2 regions of the Rhodoferax sp. RT5P35 genome follow, and region 2 is predicted to be linked to the other one. Evidence: riboswitches for the same ligand, from Rfam matches in the RefSeq annotation. Region 2 holds a riboswitch; the other holds the start of a gene.
What was found. A riboswitch is a leader RNA that binds a small molecule or an ion and turns the genes downstream of it on or off. The one in region 2 is predicted to bind glycine.
Positions count from the first base shown of each region.

Region 1: linked by a shared signal. The riboswitch ahead of gcvT (glycine cleavage system aminomethyltransferase GcvT) and the one ahead of AC097L_RS18780 (D-amino acid dehydrogenase) in region 2 are both predicted to bind glycine.

Region 1 covers NZ_JBWMAX010000001.1:419,157-428,254, reverse strand. The annotation lists gene AC097L_RS01880 (GGDEF domain-containing protein) at 1-813, opposite strand, end outside; gene AC097L_RS01875 (chemotaxis protein CheC) at 858-1,469, opposite strand; gene AC097L_RS01870 (response regulator transcription factor) at 1,466-1,864, opposite strand; gene AC097L_RS01865 (amidohydrolase family protein) at 2,020-3,294, shown strand; glycine riboswitch at 3,310-3,410, shown strand; glycine riboswitch at 3,417-3,541, shown strand; gene gcvT (glycine cleavage system aminomethyltransferase GcvT) at 3,593-4,726, shown strand; gene gcvH (glycine cleavage system protein GcvH) at 4,752-5,117, shown strand; gene gcvP (aminomethyl-transferring glycine dehydrogenase) at 5,179-8,061, shown strand; gene AC097L_RS01845 (GNAT family N-acetyltransferase) at 8,061-8,543, shown strand; gene AC097L_RS01840 (DUF6198 family protein) at 8,574-9,098, shown strand, end outside.
Region 2 covers NZ_JBWMAX010000013.1:40,949-50,046, reverse strand. The annotation lists gene AC097L_RS18790 (EAL domain-containing protein) at 1-167, opposite strand, end outside; gene AC097L_RS18785 (substrate-binding periplasmic protein) at 216-1,025, opposite strand; gene AC097L_RS18780 (D-amino acid dehydrogenase) at 1,251-2,474, opposite strand; glycine riboswitch at 2,526-2,635, opposite strand; glycine riboswitch at 2,767-2,872, opposite strand; gene AC097L_RS18775 (anti-sigma factor) at 2,890-3,612, opposite strand; gene AC097L_RS18770 (sigma-70 family RNA polymerase sigma factor) at 3,609-4,187, opposite strand; gene AC097L_RS18765 (DUF3455 domain-containing protein) at 4,238-4,792, opposite strand; gene AC097L_RS18760 (EAL domain-containing protein) at 4,999-7,956, opposite strand; gene AC097L_RS18755 (Tim44 domain-containing protein) at 8,200-9,098, shown strand, end outside.

The sequences.
Region 1 (9,098 bases), on a different contig from region 2:
GTGCTTATCAACCTGTGAGCCGACATGTTCGATGTGCAATGCCGACACCGCCTTGCGCACATTTTCGGCAATGCGGTTGGCCCCGACACGGTCGCAAGACGGCAGGATGATGATGAATTCTTCGCCACCGTAGCGCGCAAACACATCCGACAACCGGTTCAACTGCGACTGCACCGCGCCCACAATCGCCTGCAGCACCCGGTCTCCCGCCGGGTGGCCGTAGGTATCGTTGTATGTTTTGAAGTAATCCACATCCAGCATTACCAGCGACAGCGGGGTCTTGTGGCGCTGGGCGCGGCTCAGTTCGGCGGCCAGCTTCTGGTCGAAATACTTGCGGTTGTAGATGCCGGTCAGGCCATCAATCACTGCCTCGCGGGAAAGCTTTTCAGAACGTGACTGCAGCAGCCGCTCACGCTTCACGAAGCTGCTGGTGTCGGTGATCTGCAACATCACCAAAAACGCGTCCGCACCGCCGCTGTCATAGCGCACGGGCACCAGAGTCAGCGACTGTGGCATGCGTTGCTGCGGGCCAATAGCGACGTCTTCGGGGCGCAGGTACAAGGGCAAGGGCGTACGGTGCAGCACATTGGACAAAACGACCGGCAGCTTGTAGGCCAGTACATTTTTCAGGGCGCTGATGAAAGACAGCGACAGGCCGTTGGCGAACACCGACTGCAGCGTGCAGCCCAGTGCCGCCGGGGCAGTAATACCGCTGTGGCGCACCACCCAGGCGTTCCACAGCAGCACTTCACCACGCGGGTTGAGCACAATCAAACCGCTGCCCAGTGCGTCCACCATTTCGGACCATGGCAACAGCGACCCTACAGAGCTGGCGGACATCCAGGCTGGCGACGGATTCAAATGCGCGCCAAAAATGCATCCAGGGAGGCAACCAGCCCCTCTAGCGAGCTGGCGCTGAGCAAAAACACCAGGTAGCCTTGGGTATCGCGCTTTTCGATGGTCAGGTCAATATGCAGCACCAACACCATAGGCTGGGTCTCGTCGGACATCAGCTTGCCAATCACCGTGTCGGCACCGTCCACCGAATAATCGGGCAAGGTGCTGCTCAGGTCGATGCTGAGCATGTCGGCAATGGCCGATAAACAGGCGTTCAGAATCACATTGCCCAGCTCGCACATAGCCTCGTGCTCAAACTCCACCAGATCTTCGACGCTGACCTGCGAACCCAGCATTTCCTGCACAATTTCCAGCGCTTTTTCTTCGCGAAATAGCAGGGTGGCCTCCAGGCTGAAGGGACCGCCAAATTTTTGCCGCACAGCACCAAGGCGCCCGCCCCGCAGCGACAGCGTTTCGGCGTTGACATCGGTACGGTCGAAAAACTGGATGCGCGGCACCGACAAAAGCACTTCGTCACCAACGATTTCACTCAGGCTGGCCGCAGCCTGGCCGGCGCCGACGTTGAACACCTCGGTCAACGCATCCAGTTGCAGCTCAGACAGATTGATCACAGCAGACTTTCAAAAAAAGTGAGCGCCTCGGTCACGCTTTTATCGCTCACGGGTTTGGCCACAAACTTCACGCCCAGCTCCGCCGCACGCGTCTTCTGGCTTTCCTGGATGTTGGCCGAAAACAGGGCCAACCGCAACGTGGGACGCTGGCGTTTGAGGTGCTCGGCTGCATCGGTACCCAGCATGCCGGGCATATTGATGTCCATGGTGCAGTAATCGAACATCTGGGTGGCCGCCAGGGCCAGGGCCTCGTCGCCGCTGGCCGCCTCCACCAGGGTCCAGGTGGGGCGCTTGGCCAGCACCAGCGTGCGGATCATCATGCGCGAAACCCGGCTGTCGTCGACGATCAAAAGGGTAGTGGAGGGGGTCTCGTTGGTAGCAGTGGTGGTGGTCATGTTGGGGCAGGCTCTAGGGGCATGAAAATGATTGTCGCGCTAAGTCGCGGCCATGTGTCAGGATGTTACCAATCCATAGCGCGCTGCCAGCACCAGACGTGTAAAAATTATTTGCGTTTGCGCCCTCCTCCATCCCACTCTATTACGCTAGTCCTATGCTCGACCTCCTCGTTACCCACGCCACTTTGCCCGATGGCCGCACCGGCATGTCGATTGCCGTGCAAAACGGCCGCATCACCGAAGTCGCCGCGGGCCTGTTGGCACCCGCGCACCAGACCCTCGATGCGCAGGGCCTGCTGGTCAGCCCACCGTTTGTTGATGCGCACTTTCACATGGATGCCACGCTGAGCTACGGCTTGCCGCGCGTCAACCAGAGCGGCACCTTGCTCGAAGGCATTGCACTCTGGGGCGAGCTGAAGCCCGACCTGACCCAGGAAGCCCTGGTCCAGCGCGCCCTGGCCTACTGCGACTGGGCGGTGGGCAAGGGCCTGCTGGCCATCCGCAGCCACGTGGATATTTGCGACCCGCGACTGCTGGCGGTAGAGGCGCTGCTGGAAGTGAAACACCAGGTTGCGCCGTACCTGGACCTGCAGCTGGTGGCTTTTCCACAAGACGGTGCCCTGCGCGACCCGCTGGCCATGGACAAGCTGAAACGCGCACTCGACATGGGCGTGGACGTGGTAGGCGGTATCCCACACTTCGAGCGCACCATGGCCGATGGGGCCTTGAGCGTGAAACTGCTGTGCGAGCTGGCCGCAGAACAGGGCAAGCTGGTGGACATGCACTGCGACGAGTCCGACGACCCGATGTCGCGCCACATCGAAACCCTGACTTTCGAGGCCCAGCGCCTGGGCCTGCAGGGCCGCGTTACCGGCTCGCACCTTACTTCCATGCACAGCATGGACAACTATTACGTCTCCAAGCTGCTGCCGCTGATGGCCGAGGCGCAGATCCATGTGGTCAGCAACCCGCTGATCAACATCACCCTGCAAGGCCGGGGCGACAGCTACCCCAAGCGCCGCGGCATGACCCGCGTGCCCGAAATGATGGCCCACGGCCTGACCGTCGCCCTGGGCCAGGACTGCGTGATGGACCCCTGGTACAGCCTGGGCAGCGGCGACATGCTGGAAGTAGCCAGCATGGGCCTGCACGTGGCCCAGATGACCAGCCAGGCCGCGATGCGCCAGTGCTTTGATGCCGTCACTGTCAACCCGGCGAAGATTTTGCAGCTGGAAGGCTACGGCCTGGAGGCCGGTTGCTGGGCCGACTTTGTGCTGCTGCAAGCCCAGGACCCGGTGGAAGCCATCCGCCTGCGCGCCACCCGGCTGCAGGTCTACAAGCGCGGCAAGCTGCTGGCGCAAACCCCGGCCGCCACGGCCAAGCTGGACCTGCCCGGACGACCTTCGCAGACCGATTGGCTGCTGCGCTAACCGCCATGGTTAGAATCTAGCCTGTCAGGAGAGAGTTCTTCCAGCAAGAACCGCCGAAGGCGCAGGACCCCGCTACGTGGGTCTGAACGCTCAGGCAAAAGGACTGACAAGCGCTTTAACAAGCGTCTCCCCCTGGAGAGAAACCCGCCCTGGAGCGGGTTCACCGAAGGCGCAACCCGCAGTCGGCCTGCACCACCGCAAGGCCTGCCCGGCGAATCGCTCAGGTAAAGCGGACAGAGGGGGCCACACATGGTTTTTTGTAACCGTGATTTTCTGTGTGCCCTCTGAAAGAACCGCAATGTCCGATTTGCCCACACCACACCTGTTGACACCGCTCAACGCTCTGCATCTTGAACTGGGTGCACGCATGGTGCCCTTCGCCGGTTACAGCATGCCGGTGCAGTACCCGGCAGGTTTGATGGCCGAGCACCACCACACCCGCACGGCGGCGGGTCTGTTCGATGTGTCCCACATGGGCCAGTTGCGTCTGGTCGGCCCGGACGCGGCGGCGGCTTTTGAAACCTTGGTTCCGGTCGATGTGATCGATCTGCCGGTGGGCAAGCAGCGCTATGGCCTGCTGTTGAACGACGACGGCGGCATCCTCGACGACCTGATGTTCTTCAAGCGCGCCGACGACATCTTCGTGATCGTCAACGGGGCCTGCAAAGCGGCCGATATCGCCCACATCCAAGAAAAAATTGGCCAGCGCTGCCAGGTCATCCCCCTACCAGAACTGGCATTGCTGGCGCTGCAAGGCCCCCAGGCGGTGGACGCCCTCTCGCGCCTCGCACCCGGCGTAGAAAAGCTGGTCTTCATGACCGGCGGCCACTTCGATGTGGCGGGCATCCCCTGCTTTTTGACGCGCAGCGGCTACACGGGCGAAGACGGGTTTGAAATCTCGGTCCACAGCAGCCAGGCCGAAGCTCTGGCCCGCGCGTTGCTGGCCCAGCCCGAAGTCAAGCCCATCGGCCTGGGCGCCCGCAATTCGCTGCGCCTGGAAGCCGGGCTGTGCCTGTATGGCAACGACCTGGACACCACCACCACACCGGTCGAAGCAGGCCTGAACTGGGCCATCCAGAAAGTGCGGCGTACCGGTGGTGCGCGTGAGGGTGGATTTCCAGGTGCTACAAAAATACTAGCGAAACTCACACGCGGCACTAGCGCTACCGCTCGAAAACGTGTTGGACTCGTGGCCCTGGAGCGCATCCCCGTGCGCGAACACACCGCCCTGCAAGACACGGCGGGCAACGCCATCGGCGAAGTCACCAGCGGCCTGCTCGGCCCCACCGTGGACAAGCCGATTGCCATGGCCTACGTGGCCCCGGAATTCAGTGCCATCGGCACCCGCATCAATGCCGTGGTGCGAGGCAAAATCGTGCCGATGGAAGTCGTATCCATGCCTTTCACACCCAACCGCTACTTTCGCGGCTAATCCCATTTTTTACAGGAGCAACCCCATGAGCATCCACTACACCGAAGACCACGAATGGCTGAATATAGAGGGCGATATCGCCACCGTCGGTATTACCACCCATGCGCAAGACGCGCTGGGTGACGTGGTGTTTGTCGACCTGCCCGCGGTGGGCGCCAGCTTTGCCCAAAAAGACGTGGCCGGCGTGGTCGAGTCGGTGAAAGCCGCTGCCGACGTGTACATGCCCGTGTCCGGCGAAATCATTGAAGTCAACGAAGAGCTGCGCGCCGACCCGGCTTTGGCCAACACCGACCCGCAGGGTGCTGGCTGGTTCTTCAAGGTCAAGCTGTCGGACGCATCGCAAATCGCCGCTTTGTTAGACGAAGCGGCCTACACCGCCTTTAGCGCCTAAATTCACCCTCACCCCAACCCTCTTCCCTGCACGGTAGAGGGACTAAAACCAACGCCTCGCCATGACGACCTCCCTGCACGAACTCGAAAACTCCGCCGAATTCATCGCCCGCCATATCGGTATCGATGCCACCGATGAGGCCCTGATGTTGGAGGTGATTGGCTCCAGTTCGCGCCGGGACCTGATTGACGGTATCGTGCCGCGCTCGATTGCGCGCAGCACGCCCATGGTGCTGCCCGCGCCCGTGACCGAAGCAGCAGCGCTGGCCGAGCTCAAGGCCATCGCGGCCAAGAACAAGGTGTTCAAAAGCTTTATCGGCCAGGGCTACTACAGCACCCACACGCCCGGTGTGATCCTGCGCAACATCCTGGAAAACCCCGCCTGGTACACGGCGTACACGCCCTACCAGGCCGAAATCTCGCAAGGCCGCATGGAGGCGCTGATCAACTTCCAGACCATGGTCTGCGACCTGACCGGCATGCCTATCGCCAACGCCTCCATGCTGGACGAAGCCACCGCGGCGGCCGAAGCCATGACCCTGGCCAAACGCAGCGTGAAAGCGAAGAGCAATGTCTTCCTCGTGGCGGGCGACTGCCATCCGCAGACGATTGAAGTGATCCAGACCCGCGCCAAGCCCCTGGGCATCGAGGTCAAGGTCAGCACCGCGCTGGAAACCCTGCCACAGCTCATGGCCAGCGGCGACTTCTTCGGCGTGCTGGCCCAGTACCCGGCCACCAATGGCATGCTGCACGACCTGCGCCCGCTGGTGGGCGTGGCCCATGCCTGCGGTGCAGCGGTATGTGTTGCCGCCGACCTGCTGGCGCTGACCCTGCTGGTGCCGCCCGGCGAGTGGGATGCCGACATCGTCATAGGCAGTACCCAGCGCTTTGGCGTGGCCATGGGCAACGGTGGTCCGCACGCGGCCTACATGGCCTGCCGCGATGCCTTCAAGCGCTCCCTGCCCGGCCGCCTGGTGGGGGTAAGCGTGGATGCCCACGGCAACCCGGCCTACCGCCTGGCGCTGCAAACCCGCGAGCAGCACATCCGCCGCGAAAAAGCCACCTCCAACATCTGCACCGCCCAGGTGCTGCCCGCCGTGCTGGCCAGCATGTATGCGGTCTACCACGGCCCGCAGGGCCTGACCCGCATCGCCCAGCGCGTGGCCCGCTTCACCGCCATCCTGGCGCGCGGCCTGCAGCAAATGGGCTACGAGATCGTCAACACGCATGCGTTTGACTCGCTCACCGTCAAAACCGAAGATGCTAGCGATTTGATAGCTACTCGCGCACACAACGCCTGCGCCAACCTGCGTTTTCGCTTAAAAAATCACCTCGGCATCTCGTTGGACGAAACCACCACCCGGGGCGATATCGAAATGCTCTGGTCTTTCTTCGTAAAGTCCGGCGAACCCATGCCGCGTCTGGGCGAGCTGGAAGACAGCGTGGACTCGCTGATCCCCGCCGAGCTGCGCCGCAGCAGCGCCTTCCTGACGCACCCGGTGTTCAACACCCACCACAGTGAAACCGGCATGCTGCGCTACATCCGGCACTTAAGCGACAAAGATTTGGCACTCGACCGCAGCATGATCCCGCTGGGCAGTTGCACCATGAAGCTCAACGCCACCAGCGAAATGGCCCCGGTCACCTGGCCCGAATTTGCCAACATCCACCCCTTCGCCCCCGCCGACCAGCGCCTGGGCTACACCGAGCTGGACGCACAATTGCGCGACTGGCTATGCCAAGCCACCGGCTACGCCGGCATCAGCCTGCAACCCAACGCGGGCAGCCAGGGCGAATACGCCGGTCTGCTGGCCATCAAGGCCTATTTTGACGACCACGGCCAGAGCCAGCGCAACATCTGCCTGATCCCCAGCAGCGCGCACGGCACCAATCCCGCCAGTGCCCAAATGGCCGGGCTGACGGTGGTGGTCACCGCCTGCGATACACAAGGCAACGTGGACATGGCCGACCTGCAAGCCAAGTGCGAAAAATACAGCGACACGCTGGCGGTGGTGATGATTACCTATCCCAGCACCCACGGCGTGTTTGAAACCCAAGTGAAAGAGCTCTGCGCTCTGGTGCACAGCTTTGGTGGCCGCGTCTATGTGGACGGTGCCAACATGAACGCCCTGGTCGGCGTTGCCGCCCCGGGTGAATTTGGCGGCGACGTGAGCCACCTGAACCTGCACAAAACCTTTTGCATCCCGCACGGCGGCGGCGGCCCCGGTGTTGGCCCCGTCTGCGTGGTGGCGGATTTGATCCCCTACCTGCCCGGCCACGCCACGGCGGGCGACACCCAGCATGGCATTGGTGCCATCAGCGCCGCGCCGCTGGGTAATGCCTCGGTGCTGCCGATCAGCTGGATGTACTGCCGCATGATGGGAGCCGAGGGCCTGCAGCACGCCACCGAAGCCGCCATCCTGGCCGCCAACTACGTCAGCACCAAGCTGGCACCGCACTACCCTACGCTGTACGCCAGCGCCAATGGCCACGTCGCCCACGAATGCATCCTGGACCTGCGCCCGATCAAGGACAGCTGCGGCGTGACCGCCGAAGATGTCGCCAAGCGCCTGGCCGACTACGGCTTCCACGCGCCCACGCTGAGTTTCCCCGTGCCCGGCACGCTGATGGTGGAGCCTACCGAAAGCGAAACCCTGGCCGAGCTGGACCGCTTCATCTTCGCCATGGTCGCCATCCGCGACGAGATCCGCCAGATCGAAAGCGGTGCCTGGCCGCAAGACAACAACCCCTTGAAGCACGCGCCCCACACCGCCGCCAGCCTGATGTCTGCCGAGTGGGGCCGTCCGTATGCGCGTGAGATCGGTGCGTTTCCGCTGGCCAGCCTGAAGCAGTCCAAATACTGGCCGCCAGTGGGCCGGGTGGACAACGTGTTTGGCGACCGCAACCTGTTCTGCAGCTGCGTGCCGGTGGCGGATTACGCGTAATGGCAGTGCAAGTCTGCCGCGTCGACTACAGCAACCCCGTGGATGCGGCCGCGCTGGTACACCTGCTGGACCTGTATGCGCAGGACCCCATGGGAGGTGCCACGCCGCTCAGCGACGACACCCGCCAGCGCCTGTGCGCCGACCTGGCGCTGCGCCCGCATGCCGCCAGTTTCATCGCTTGGCGGGGTGAAGAGCCCGTCGGGCTGGTCAACTGCTTTGAAGGCTATTCGACCTTCAAGGCCCAGCCGCTGCTGAACATCCACGACCTGGCAGTGCACCCCGCGCACCGAGGCCGGGGCGTGGGCCAGGCGCTGCTGGCGGCGGTGCAGCAGCACGCGCATGAGCGGGGCTGCTGCAAGCTGACGCTGGAAGTGCTGACCGGCAATGCCAAGGCCCAGGCCAGCTATGCACGCTTTGGGTTTGTGGGCTACCAACTGGTCGCGTCCGCCGGGCACGCGGTGTTTTTGCAGAAACAAATTTAGTGCGGCACAGTTCCTGCTGGGGAACTGGCCATGGCTGAATCCTCCGTACACCTCCACACCCCGTTCGAAGACGCGCAGGCCATTTTTACCGGCACGCTGTTTGTTTCGCTAGCACTGATCTTGTTTGCCCAGGCTGGCCTGATGACAGGTGGTACGGCAGGGGCGGCGTTTTTGCTGTTTTATGCCACGGGCATCACGCTGGGCAAGCTGTTCTTTCTGATCAACCTGCCGTTTTACTGGTTCGCCTGGACGCGCATGGGGCGCGAATTCACTTTCAAAACTTTCATCGCCATCAGCATGCTGTCGGCCATGATGGAGTGGTCGCCCAAGCTGTTTGCCATTGAACGGCTGCACCCGGCCTACGCTGCCGTGCTGGGCGGGCTGCTGCTGGGCTCTGGCTGCCTGTTTCTGGCCCGCCACCGCGCCAGCCTGGGCGGGGCCACCATCGTCACCCTGTATCTGCAAAAAACCTACGGCTGGCGTGCGGGCAAGGTGCAGATGGCTATTGACTGCACCATCGTGCTGCTGGCACTGACAGTGATCGAACCCGCCCGT
Region 2 (9,098 bases):
GCACTCGAGAGCAATTGGGTGTACTGCGACAAGGGCTCGTGGATGCGCAGTTCCAGCTCCCGGTCGTAGCGTTGTTTCAGCACCAGGCTGCCCATGACCAGGGCAGGCAGCAGAATCCCCAGCGCTACGCCCAGGGTCATGATCTGCCGCAGCGATAGCCTAGGCACGCCGTCCCTCGCCGCTTACGGCATGCAACCCCACAGAGCGCATAAGATTTACTTGGTACGCCACAGTTGGATATTGGCCTCGACCATTTTCTTCATCACGCCTTGCTTGGCTAGGGTGTACATGGCTTTGGCCAGGGCCGCCCGCATCGCGCTGGTGTTACAAGGGGATTTGTAGGACATGGTCAGGTACAGACTCTCGTTGCTGACCGACGGGTTAGCCGGCACCAGCCCGGGAATGGAAAATTTGGCAATATAAGCCAAGCCAGGGTCCTCTTCGTACACCAGATAGTCCACCCGGCCCAGTTGCAAAATTTTGAAGGCCTGCTCCAGGCTGGGCACGGTGTTGATCTTCAGGTTCTTTTTGGCGTAACGGTCAAAGTCCTCGCCAAAGCTGTTGTTGATGACGGTCATGCCCGACAGGTTTTTCAGATCCGACCACTGCCGATACTTCAGCGGAGCCTCTTGCCGCCCCCAGATCACCGAGCGGGTTTCGCGAAACGCCGGGTAGATGTAGTCCATGTAGTCCAGGCGCTCGACCGTGAAAAACGCCCCCGCTATCAGGTCAATGCGCCCCAGCCGGGCTTCTTCCTGCACCCGGGCCCACGAGCCTACGTAGCGCACCTCAATGGGGATGCCGATTTGTTTGGCCACCATTTGCACCAGATCGGCATTGGCCCCCACCAGGCGGCCCACATCGGCGGCATCGCGCCACAGGTAAGGGGGGTATTCGGGGTTACCCGTGGCAACCAGTTGCTTGCAGGGTTCGGCCGCCCACGCCGTGCTGCCCACGCAAGCCAGTACAACCGCCCGGAAAACCGGGTGGTGCAGCAGGCTGCTGATGGAACAAGGGAACCGCATGAACGTCCTTCTAGCCCGCAGGGTGTGAACAACCGATGGTTGAAGAATGGATGAAAGCAAGCCGTCGCGGCGAGAAACGCAAAACGCTCCACACCATGTAACGGACTGTATCCTTTTCAAGCCCCTCATATGCCCGCAAGAGCCCAAAATAATGCCAAAAACCCCGCATTTGCCAGACCAGACTCTACTTTACGCAGGAATGGGCGGCCATACCCTTACAGAAACTTACGGGGCAGTGGAACTGCCCACCATGGCAGCCACCATATCGGCCGTGACCGCCGACAGCGTCAGACCCAAATGCCCGTGCCCGGTGTTGTAGAACACGCCGGGCCGCTTGCCCGGCCCCACCCGCGGCATCAGGTTGGGCATCATGGGGCGCAGCCCGGCCCAGGGCACCACGTTCTCAGTCCGCACGCCGGGGAAACACTGCTGCACCCATTCCACCAGCGGGCGGATGCGGTCGGCCCGGATGTCGCGGTTGTAGCCGTTGAATTCGGCCGTGCCCGCCACCCGAAAACGCCCCAGCCCCAGGCGGCTGCTGACCAGCTTGGTTTCATCGTCCAGCAGGCTGACCATCGGGGCCGATGCCTGGCTGTGCGCGTCGTCCAGGTTCACGGTGATGGAATAGCCCTTGACCGGGTAGATGTTGACCCGGTCGCCCAACTGGGCGGCAATATCGCGACTGGCCGTACCCGCGCAGACCACCACGCCGTCGAACACGCTGGTGTGGATATCAGCACCGTCTTGCGCGGTAATGGTTACGGCCTGGCCATCGCTTTTGACGGTCTGGATGGCATGGCCGTAGCGGGTTTGCACGCCCAGGCGCTCGGCAGCCGCTGCGATGCCGGTGCTGAACTTGTGGATGTCGCCGGTGGTGTCGCTCTCGGTAAAGTAGCCGCCGTAGTAGTCGCCCGCCAGCGTGGGCTCAATCGCGCGCATCTCTTGCGGTGTCACGGCGCGGCGGTCCAGCCCGCCCTGAGCCAGCAGCTTGGAGACCTTGCCTGCGTGTACAAAGTTACCCTTGTCGCGGTAGATGTGCAGGATGCCTTCACGCTTATGGTCAAAGTCCAGGCCCTCCTCGGCCGCCCAGGCATCCAGGTGCTGGCGAGCGGCCATCGCCAGGCGGGTAGTTTCGATGGTGTTTTTTTCGTACTGCGGGATGGCGGCAATGAACTCGGCAAACCAGGCCATCTTGTGCCAGCTGGGCTTAGGGTTGACCAGCAGCGGCGCATCGCTACGCAGCATCCACTTCACACCCTTGAGCACCGTGGACCAGTGGTTCCACACCTCGGCGTTGGACACCGAAAACTGCCCGCCATTGGCAAACGAGGTTTCCATGGCCGCATAGCGGTGTTTTTCGAACAAGGTAACGGCATAACCGCGTTTAGCCAAAGCGTAGGCCGTGGTTACGCCCGTGATTCCACCGCCAATAACAGCAAAGTTTTTCATGATGAGACTTCCAAAACGTCAACAGGGGGATAGCAACAAACGTGCGCGGCTATCGCCCCCTCTGTTTTGGACCTGAGAGATTCACGGCTGGCATATTGCCAGTCCGCTTGCTCCTGCGGTGAGCCAGGTGACGAACCCAGCTACTCTTCAGAGAAATGTGACTCACCCCCAGGCTGCAGTGCTGCGCATCTTTCGCCAACCCCCTTGCAGGGGGCAGCACCTGCAGCCTGGCAAAGCCAGTTCTGCGGTGTTTCTGGAAAGTGCACGACCTACCCTTAACCGGCGGTGACTCGAATAGATACCGGTCCTTTTGCCTGAAAGTTTCCGGGGGCGGTTGCTCCTTCGGCGCTGATTTCTTGCGTGAAAGCAAGGGGAGCAGTCTCTCCCGGTATCTCGTGAGATTATCGCACCGGTATCACAGCACCTTCACCGCACGGCCAATGAACTGGATTGGGCCGGTGGGTTTATTGAGGGGTGAGCCGTTCACCGGCTCCAGGGTCAGCTCAAACAGCTGGTTGGGCTGCAGCGGCGGCAGCTTGTCCAGCGGGATGGTGATGGTTTGCCCCGGCTTGACCAGGCCTAGCGACACCGGGCCGTTCCAGCCCTCGCCCTTGGTCCAGAACTGCAGGGATTTCTCGGCGGGTACGGCCACCGGACCCAGCGCCGTCAGGCTGAGTTGCCGGGTGTCGCTGGCCTGGATGACCCAGCCGGGTGCCTTGTCTTGCGGCGCGACCAGCACCACCATGTACTGCGGCCCGACGGGTAGCACACCCTGGCGGGTCACCAACACCGAGGCCAGGATGGCGGCGGTGGCAAAACCGGCACCGGCCAGGCCGCGCCACAGGCCCAGCCGGTCCCACCACGGCGGGCTGGCTGGCAAGATGGCGGCTCGGCTCGGGGCCGCGGCGTGGGCCACGCTGCGGTCAATGCGCTGCCACAGTGCCTCGGACGGCTCTACCGGCTCGGCCAGAACGGCCAGCGGCAGCAACTGCTCTTGCCAGCGCTGCACGGCGGCCTGCAAAGCGGCATCGGTGGGCAGGCGCTGTTCCACCCAGCGGCGGCGGGTGGCCGAAAGCGTGCCCAGCACGTATTCGGCGGCCAGGTCGTCGGGCGATAGAGGTTCTTGCTGCGCGCTCATGCCATGCACTCCCGCAAGTTACCCATGCTGCGTTTGATCCAGGCTTTGACGGTGCCCAAGGGCGTTTGGGTGCGCTCGGCAATCTCGCCGTGCGAGCATCCATCCACATAGGCGTACAGGATGCAGTTGCGCCGCGCAGGCTCCAGCCGGGCCAGGCAGTCGTTGAGTTTGCCCAGGCTCATGTTCAGCTCAAAAGCATCCGTCACCTGGCTGTGCGCATCCATAGAACTTTGCGCATCCAGGGCTTCGGCGGTTTCTTCATCCACCGACACTTCACGGGCACCATTGCGTACGGCATTCAGTGCCAAATTACGCACCACGCTGAAGATCCAGCCCCGGCCCGTTCCGCGCTGGGCATCGAAACTGCGGGCTTGGGTCCAGATGTTCATAAAAGCGTCGTGCACCACATCTTCCGCCTGTTGGCGCTGGCGCACGATGCGCAGCGCCACACCCAGCAAGTGGCGGCTTTCTTGCCGGTAAATATCGTGCAGTGCCTGGCGGTCACCGCGGGCGCAGCCCTGGAGGGCGCGCTCGTAGTTGAAGTCTTCGGGAGTAGTCGTCACAGGCGGATCCATCGAAAGGAGTTACGTCCCTCGATGGTAGCCGCCGAAACCAGCTCTACTGTTTAGACAGCCTTCCAGAAAATGTAGTCGGCCTGGTACTTCACGATTTCTTTGGCGCCTTTGTTGGCCGGGCTGCAGGCGCTGGCCGGTGCCACACCGCCCTGGGTGGCTACGCGCTGGATGTGCGTCACACCCGCCATCGCGCCCATGCCCATGGCGGGGTTGGCCTTGACCAGCTGGTAGGGTAGGTTGCCGGTACCGGCGGGGGCTACGGCGAGTTGGGTGGCGGTAATTTTGGAGCCGTCCATGGATTCCCAGGTGGCGGGCGGGCCGTAGTACTTGCCGATTTGTTTGCCGCTGCGGTCGTTCAGAGCGGCGGTGGGGCCTACAAACACCCACTCGGTCATGCCGGGGGCGTTGGCCTTGTCGCGGCATTCGTAAGTGATCTCGCCCACGCCTACGGTTTCCAGGGCCACCTTGTTGCCCATGGGCACCTTGACGGCCTCGGGCAGGCTGTCCTGGCTGAACATGGGCTTGGCCGGGGCCATAGAGCCGCAGGCACTCAGCACAGCGGCAGCGGAAACAACAGCAAGAAGCGAAAGAGGTTTGATCGACATGAAAGTACTCCAAAAAAGGTTTAGCGGATAAGGACAACAGACAGCTCTTTTTTGCGCTGCTACAGGTACTACCCGCCAGACCCGGTTTTGGATGCACTTCCACAAAAATATTTCGATACGTCGCCCATAAACGTACAAAAATAGCTATCAATTAAATAGCTACTAGCCTAGCATCTGCATGCGCCATCGGCACTTTTTGTATAAATTCACCAGTCTGGGCTGGGGTGCTGTGCGGCGGCCCAGAAGGCTTCAAAGTCCGCGCTGGAGACCGGGCGCGAGAACAAATAGCCTTGCCCATAGTCACAGCCCGCAGCGGCCAGCAGATCGCGCTGCTGTGGGGTTTCCACGCCTTCGGCAATCACTTGCATGCCCAGCTCATGCGCCATCACGATCATCGCCTTGCACAAAGCCATCTCAGTAGATGCCGGAATCAGGTACCGCACAAACGACTGGTCGATCTTGATGAAGTCGATATCGAACTTTTGCAGATACGACAACGAGGAATAGCCGGTGCCAAAGTCGTCCAGCGACACCTGGATACCACCGTCGGCCAGCTCCATCAGATGGTCGGTAACCCGGGCGCTGGTGTCCAGCAGCAGGCCTTCAGTGATCTCCACCACAATGCCCGAGCCGGGCAGGCCCATCGCCTGCAGCTGCTGCGCCCATGGCAGATGGCCACCGCTGTCATGGTGGAACTGCACCGGCGATTTGTTGACGCTGATCTGGAAGTCGGGATGCAGGTTTTTGCGCCAGAGCTGCACCTGCCGCGCCGCTTGCTGGAACACCCATTCGCCGATGTCGACGATAAGCCCGCTGGACTCGGCAATCGGGATGAATTCGGCTGGGCTGACGAGTCCGCGCGTCGGGTGCTGCCAGCGAATCAGCGCTTCGGCCTTGTGCACCCGACCCGTGGCCAGTTCAACGATGGGCTGGTAGACCAACCGGAATTGTTGCTCTTGCAGGCCGGAGCGCAGGTCGTTGGCCAAACGGACCCGGGTTTGCGCGGCTTCCTGCAAGGCCGGGGTAAAAAAGCTGAAACGGTTACGGCCCGCGCCTTTGGCCACGTACAGCGCCTGGTCGGCATTCTTGAACAGGTCTTCGATGTCCTTGGCATCCAGCGGGTACAGGGTGATACCAATGCTGGCCGACACAAACACCTGCTCGTTGCCGAGCTGGAACACCTGCTCCATGGCCCGCAGAATCTTTTGCAGGGTGGGCTCCAGGCGGTGGACATCGGTGACCTCGGTCAGAATCACCGTGAATTCGTCGCCGCCCATGCGGGCCACCGTGTCGGCTTCGCGCACACAGGCCTGGATGCGCCGGGCCGCCTCCATCAGCAGCAGGTCGCCGTTGCCATGGCCCAGGGTGTCGTTAACCTCTTTAAAGTGGTCCAGGTCGATGAACAAGATGGCCAGTTGCTGCGTATCGCGTTTGCAGCGCTTGACCTCTTGCTCCAGCCGGTCGCGCAGCATGCGCCGGTTCGGCAGACCGGTCAGGGTGTCAAAAAACGCCTGCTGGCGGATCAGCGCCTCAGAGGCTTTGCGATCGGTGATATCGGTGTGCGTTCCGATCATCCGCAAGGGCCGCCCCTGCGCATCGCGGTGGATGACCATGCCCCGGCTCAACACCCATTTCCAGCTGCCGTCTTTGCAACGCACCCGGTGTTCGTTGGCGTAGGTGCTGGTGATGCCAGCAAAGTGCGCATCGCGGTCGCGGTCCATCTGGGCCATATCGTCAGGGTGGGTTCGCTGGTCCAGTTCGGTTGGCAAATCCGGGATTTCTCCCTCTGCAAACCCATACATCTCGACCAGGCGTTTGGATAGGTATTCCACCCCGCTCTCGATGTGCCAGTCCCACACGCCGTCGCCGGTGCTCTCCAGCGCCAGCTTCCAACGGTTTTCGGTCTCCAGCAGCGCTATCTGGGCCTGTTTGCGCTCGGTAATGTTTTGCAACACCAAGATACGCGACACCAGTTGCCCCTGGTCCCACACCGAGGTGTCCATGGCATGCACCCAGATCGGCTCACCACGGAAAGTGACCGCCTCGAGTTCGAAATCATGCAATGTCGGCGGCTTGACGTGGTCGGCATACGCGGCACGGATTTTGGCCATGGAGGTTGGCGTAAATACCCGCTCGGCCGTGCCCATCGCCGTGGTCGGCGTGTATTCCTCGGGCGAGGTTTGAAAAATCCGGTACACACCTTCGGTCCAGAACACCCGGTCATGGATGCTATCCACCTCCCACCCCCCGACCTGCGCCAGCGACTGCATGGCCATCAGCAGCAGGTCCAGCCGCTTACGATCCGCCTGGACCTGCACATAGTCAGACACATCGGCAAAGGTGCGCACCATGCCGCCGTCGGGCAGCACCTTGCTTTTGACCTCAAGGGTTCGACCATCCGGGGTGTCGCGCAAAAAATGCTCAGGCAGCGGGGCTCTACCACCGGTCAGCACATAGGCGCGGGCACTCTCTTCTACCCATTTCGCCTTTGGGCCGAAGTCACCGCGCTTGAACTGCACACTGCTGATACGCGCTAGCGAGGGGCGTTCCGCCAGAAAGCTCTCTGGCAAGCGGAGCATTTCGCAGACCCGCTGGTTGAACGAGATCAGGCGCATCTCGGCATTGAAAACAAAAATGCCCTGGCTGATGCTGGCGGTGGTGGTTTGCAGCAGCCGGGTTTGCTCCAGCAACTGGGCATGGGAGGCGCGCAATTCGGCCTCGGCCTGTTTGCGCGCGCTGATGTCGGTGTGGGTGCCGATCATCCGCAAGGGAGTGCCGTCGGCAGCCCGGCTGACCACCATGCCGCAGGACACAATCCAGACCCAGTGCCCGTCCTTGTGGCGCATGCGTAAATCCATGCTGTAGCTGGGTGCCGAACCATTCAGGTAGGCGGCTACCGCCACCTGCATCGGGGCGATGTCGTCCGGGTGTACACGGCTGGCGAACTCTTCAAAGCCTGGGGCCAGTTCACCCCTGGCAAAGCCCAGCATTTCGTCCCACCGCGGGGAATAGGTTTGGCTGCCAGTGCACAGATCCCAATCCCACACGCCCACGCCCGAGCCTTCCAGAGCCAATTTCCAGGGGTTGTTTGCGTCGCCACGCTCTGGCGCACGGGTCCAGTCCTGCGGCGCAGGCGCGAGAGATGGGTCAGGGCGGTCGTTCAAAGTGGTGGGCAAAAAGCTTGCAGTGCCAGATTCTAAAACCTAGGGGGGGTATACAGACCATGTACGCACGCTAAAACAGGATGTGTGTTTGTCGGGGCTATTTGTACAGCCGGGGGGCACCCGTGCACAGCGTATTCCAAATTCCGGTTTATCAGAACTAAATATCCTCATTTATCTGCTTTTTCATAGGCTCTGGATTCACTAGTATTGCGGGTATATCAATCCGTTATCACTGGAGAAACCATGAAAAAATTACTGTCTGTATTGGCCGTGGTCGTCACGCTGGGTCTGTCCATGACCGCGTTCGACGCAGAAGCCGCCAGGCGCATGGGCGCAGGCAAATCCCTGGGTATGCAGCGCGATGCCACGCCCAACAAGGCACCCACAGCCGCACCGGCACAAACAGCTGCAGCCAACCCGGCCGCCGCTGCCGCCGCCGCACCCGCTGCAGCGCCCAAGCGCTCGTGGATGGGTCCGCTGGCAGGCATCGCCGCAGGCCTGGGCCTGGCCGCTTTGGCATCGCACTTTGGCTTCGGCGGCGAACTGGCTTCCATGTTGATGATGGGCCTGCTGGCCGCTGGCATCATGGTCGCGGTGGGCTTCTTCCTGCGTAAACGTGCTGCGGCAAAAGCCGGCACCGTCGGTGGCATGCAGTACGCCGGAGCAGGTGCACCCACTAACCTCTCACCCGCAGCGCCCGCCTACAAGATGGAAATGCCCGGGACATCCACGGGTTCCAGCATCGGCTCCGCCATTGGTTCCGGTGTGGGTGGCAGCATGCCTACCCGCCAGTCTATCCCCGCGGACTTCGACGTGGCCGGTTTTGTGCGCAACGCCAAGGTCAACTTCATCCGCCTGCAAGCGGCCAACGATGCCGGTAACCTGGACGATATCCGCCAGTTCACCACGCCGGAAATGTTTGCCCAGTTGAAGATGGACCTGAGCGACCGCGGCGCAGCTGCGCAGCAGACCGATGTGGTCAACATCGACGGCGATGTGTTGGAAGTGGCCGAAGAAAACGGCCAGTATGTGGTCATCGTGCGCTTCACCGGCCTGATCCGCGAAGAAGCCACGGCGCCATCCGAGCCGTTTGACGAAGTCTGGCATTTGACCAAACCGCTGCAAGGTGCGGGTGGTTGGCT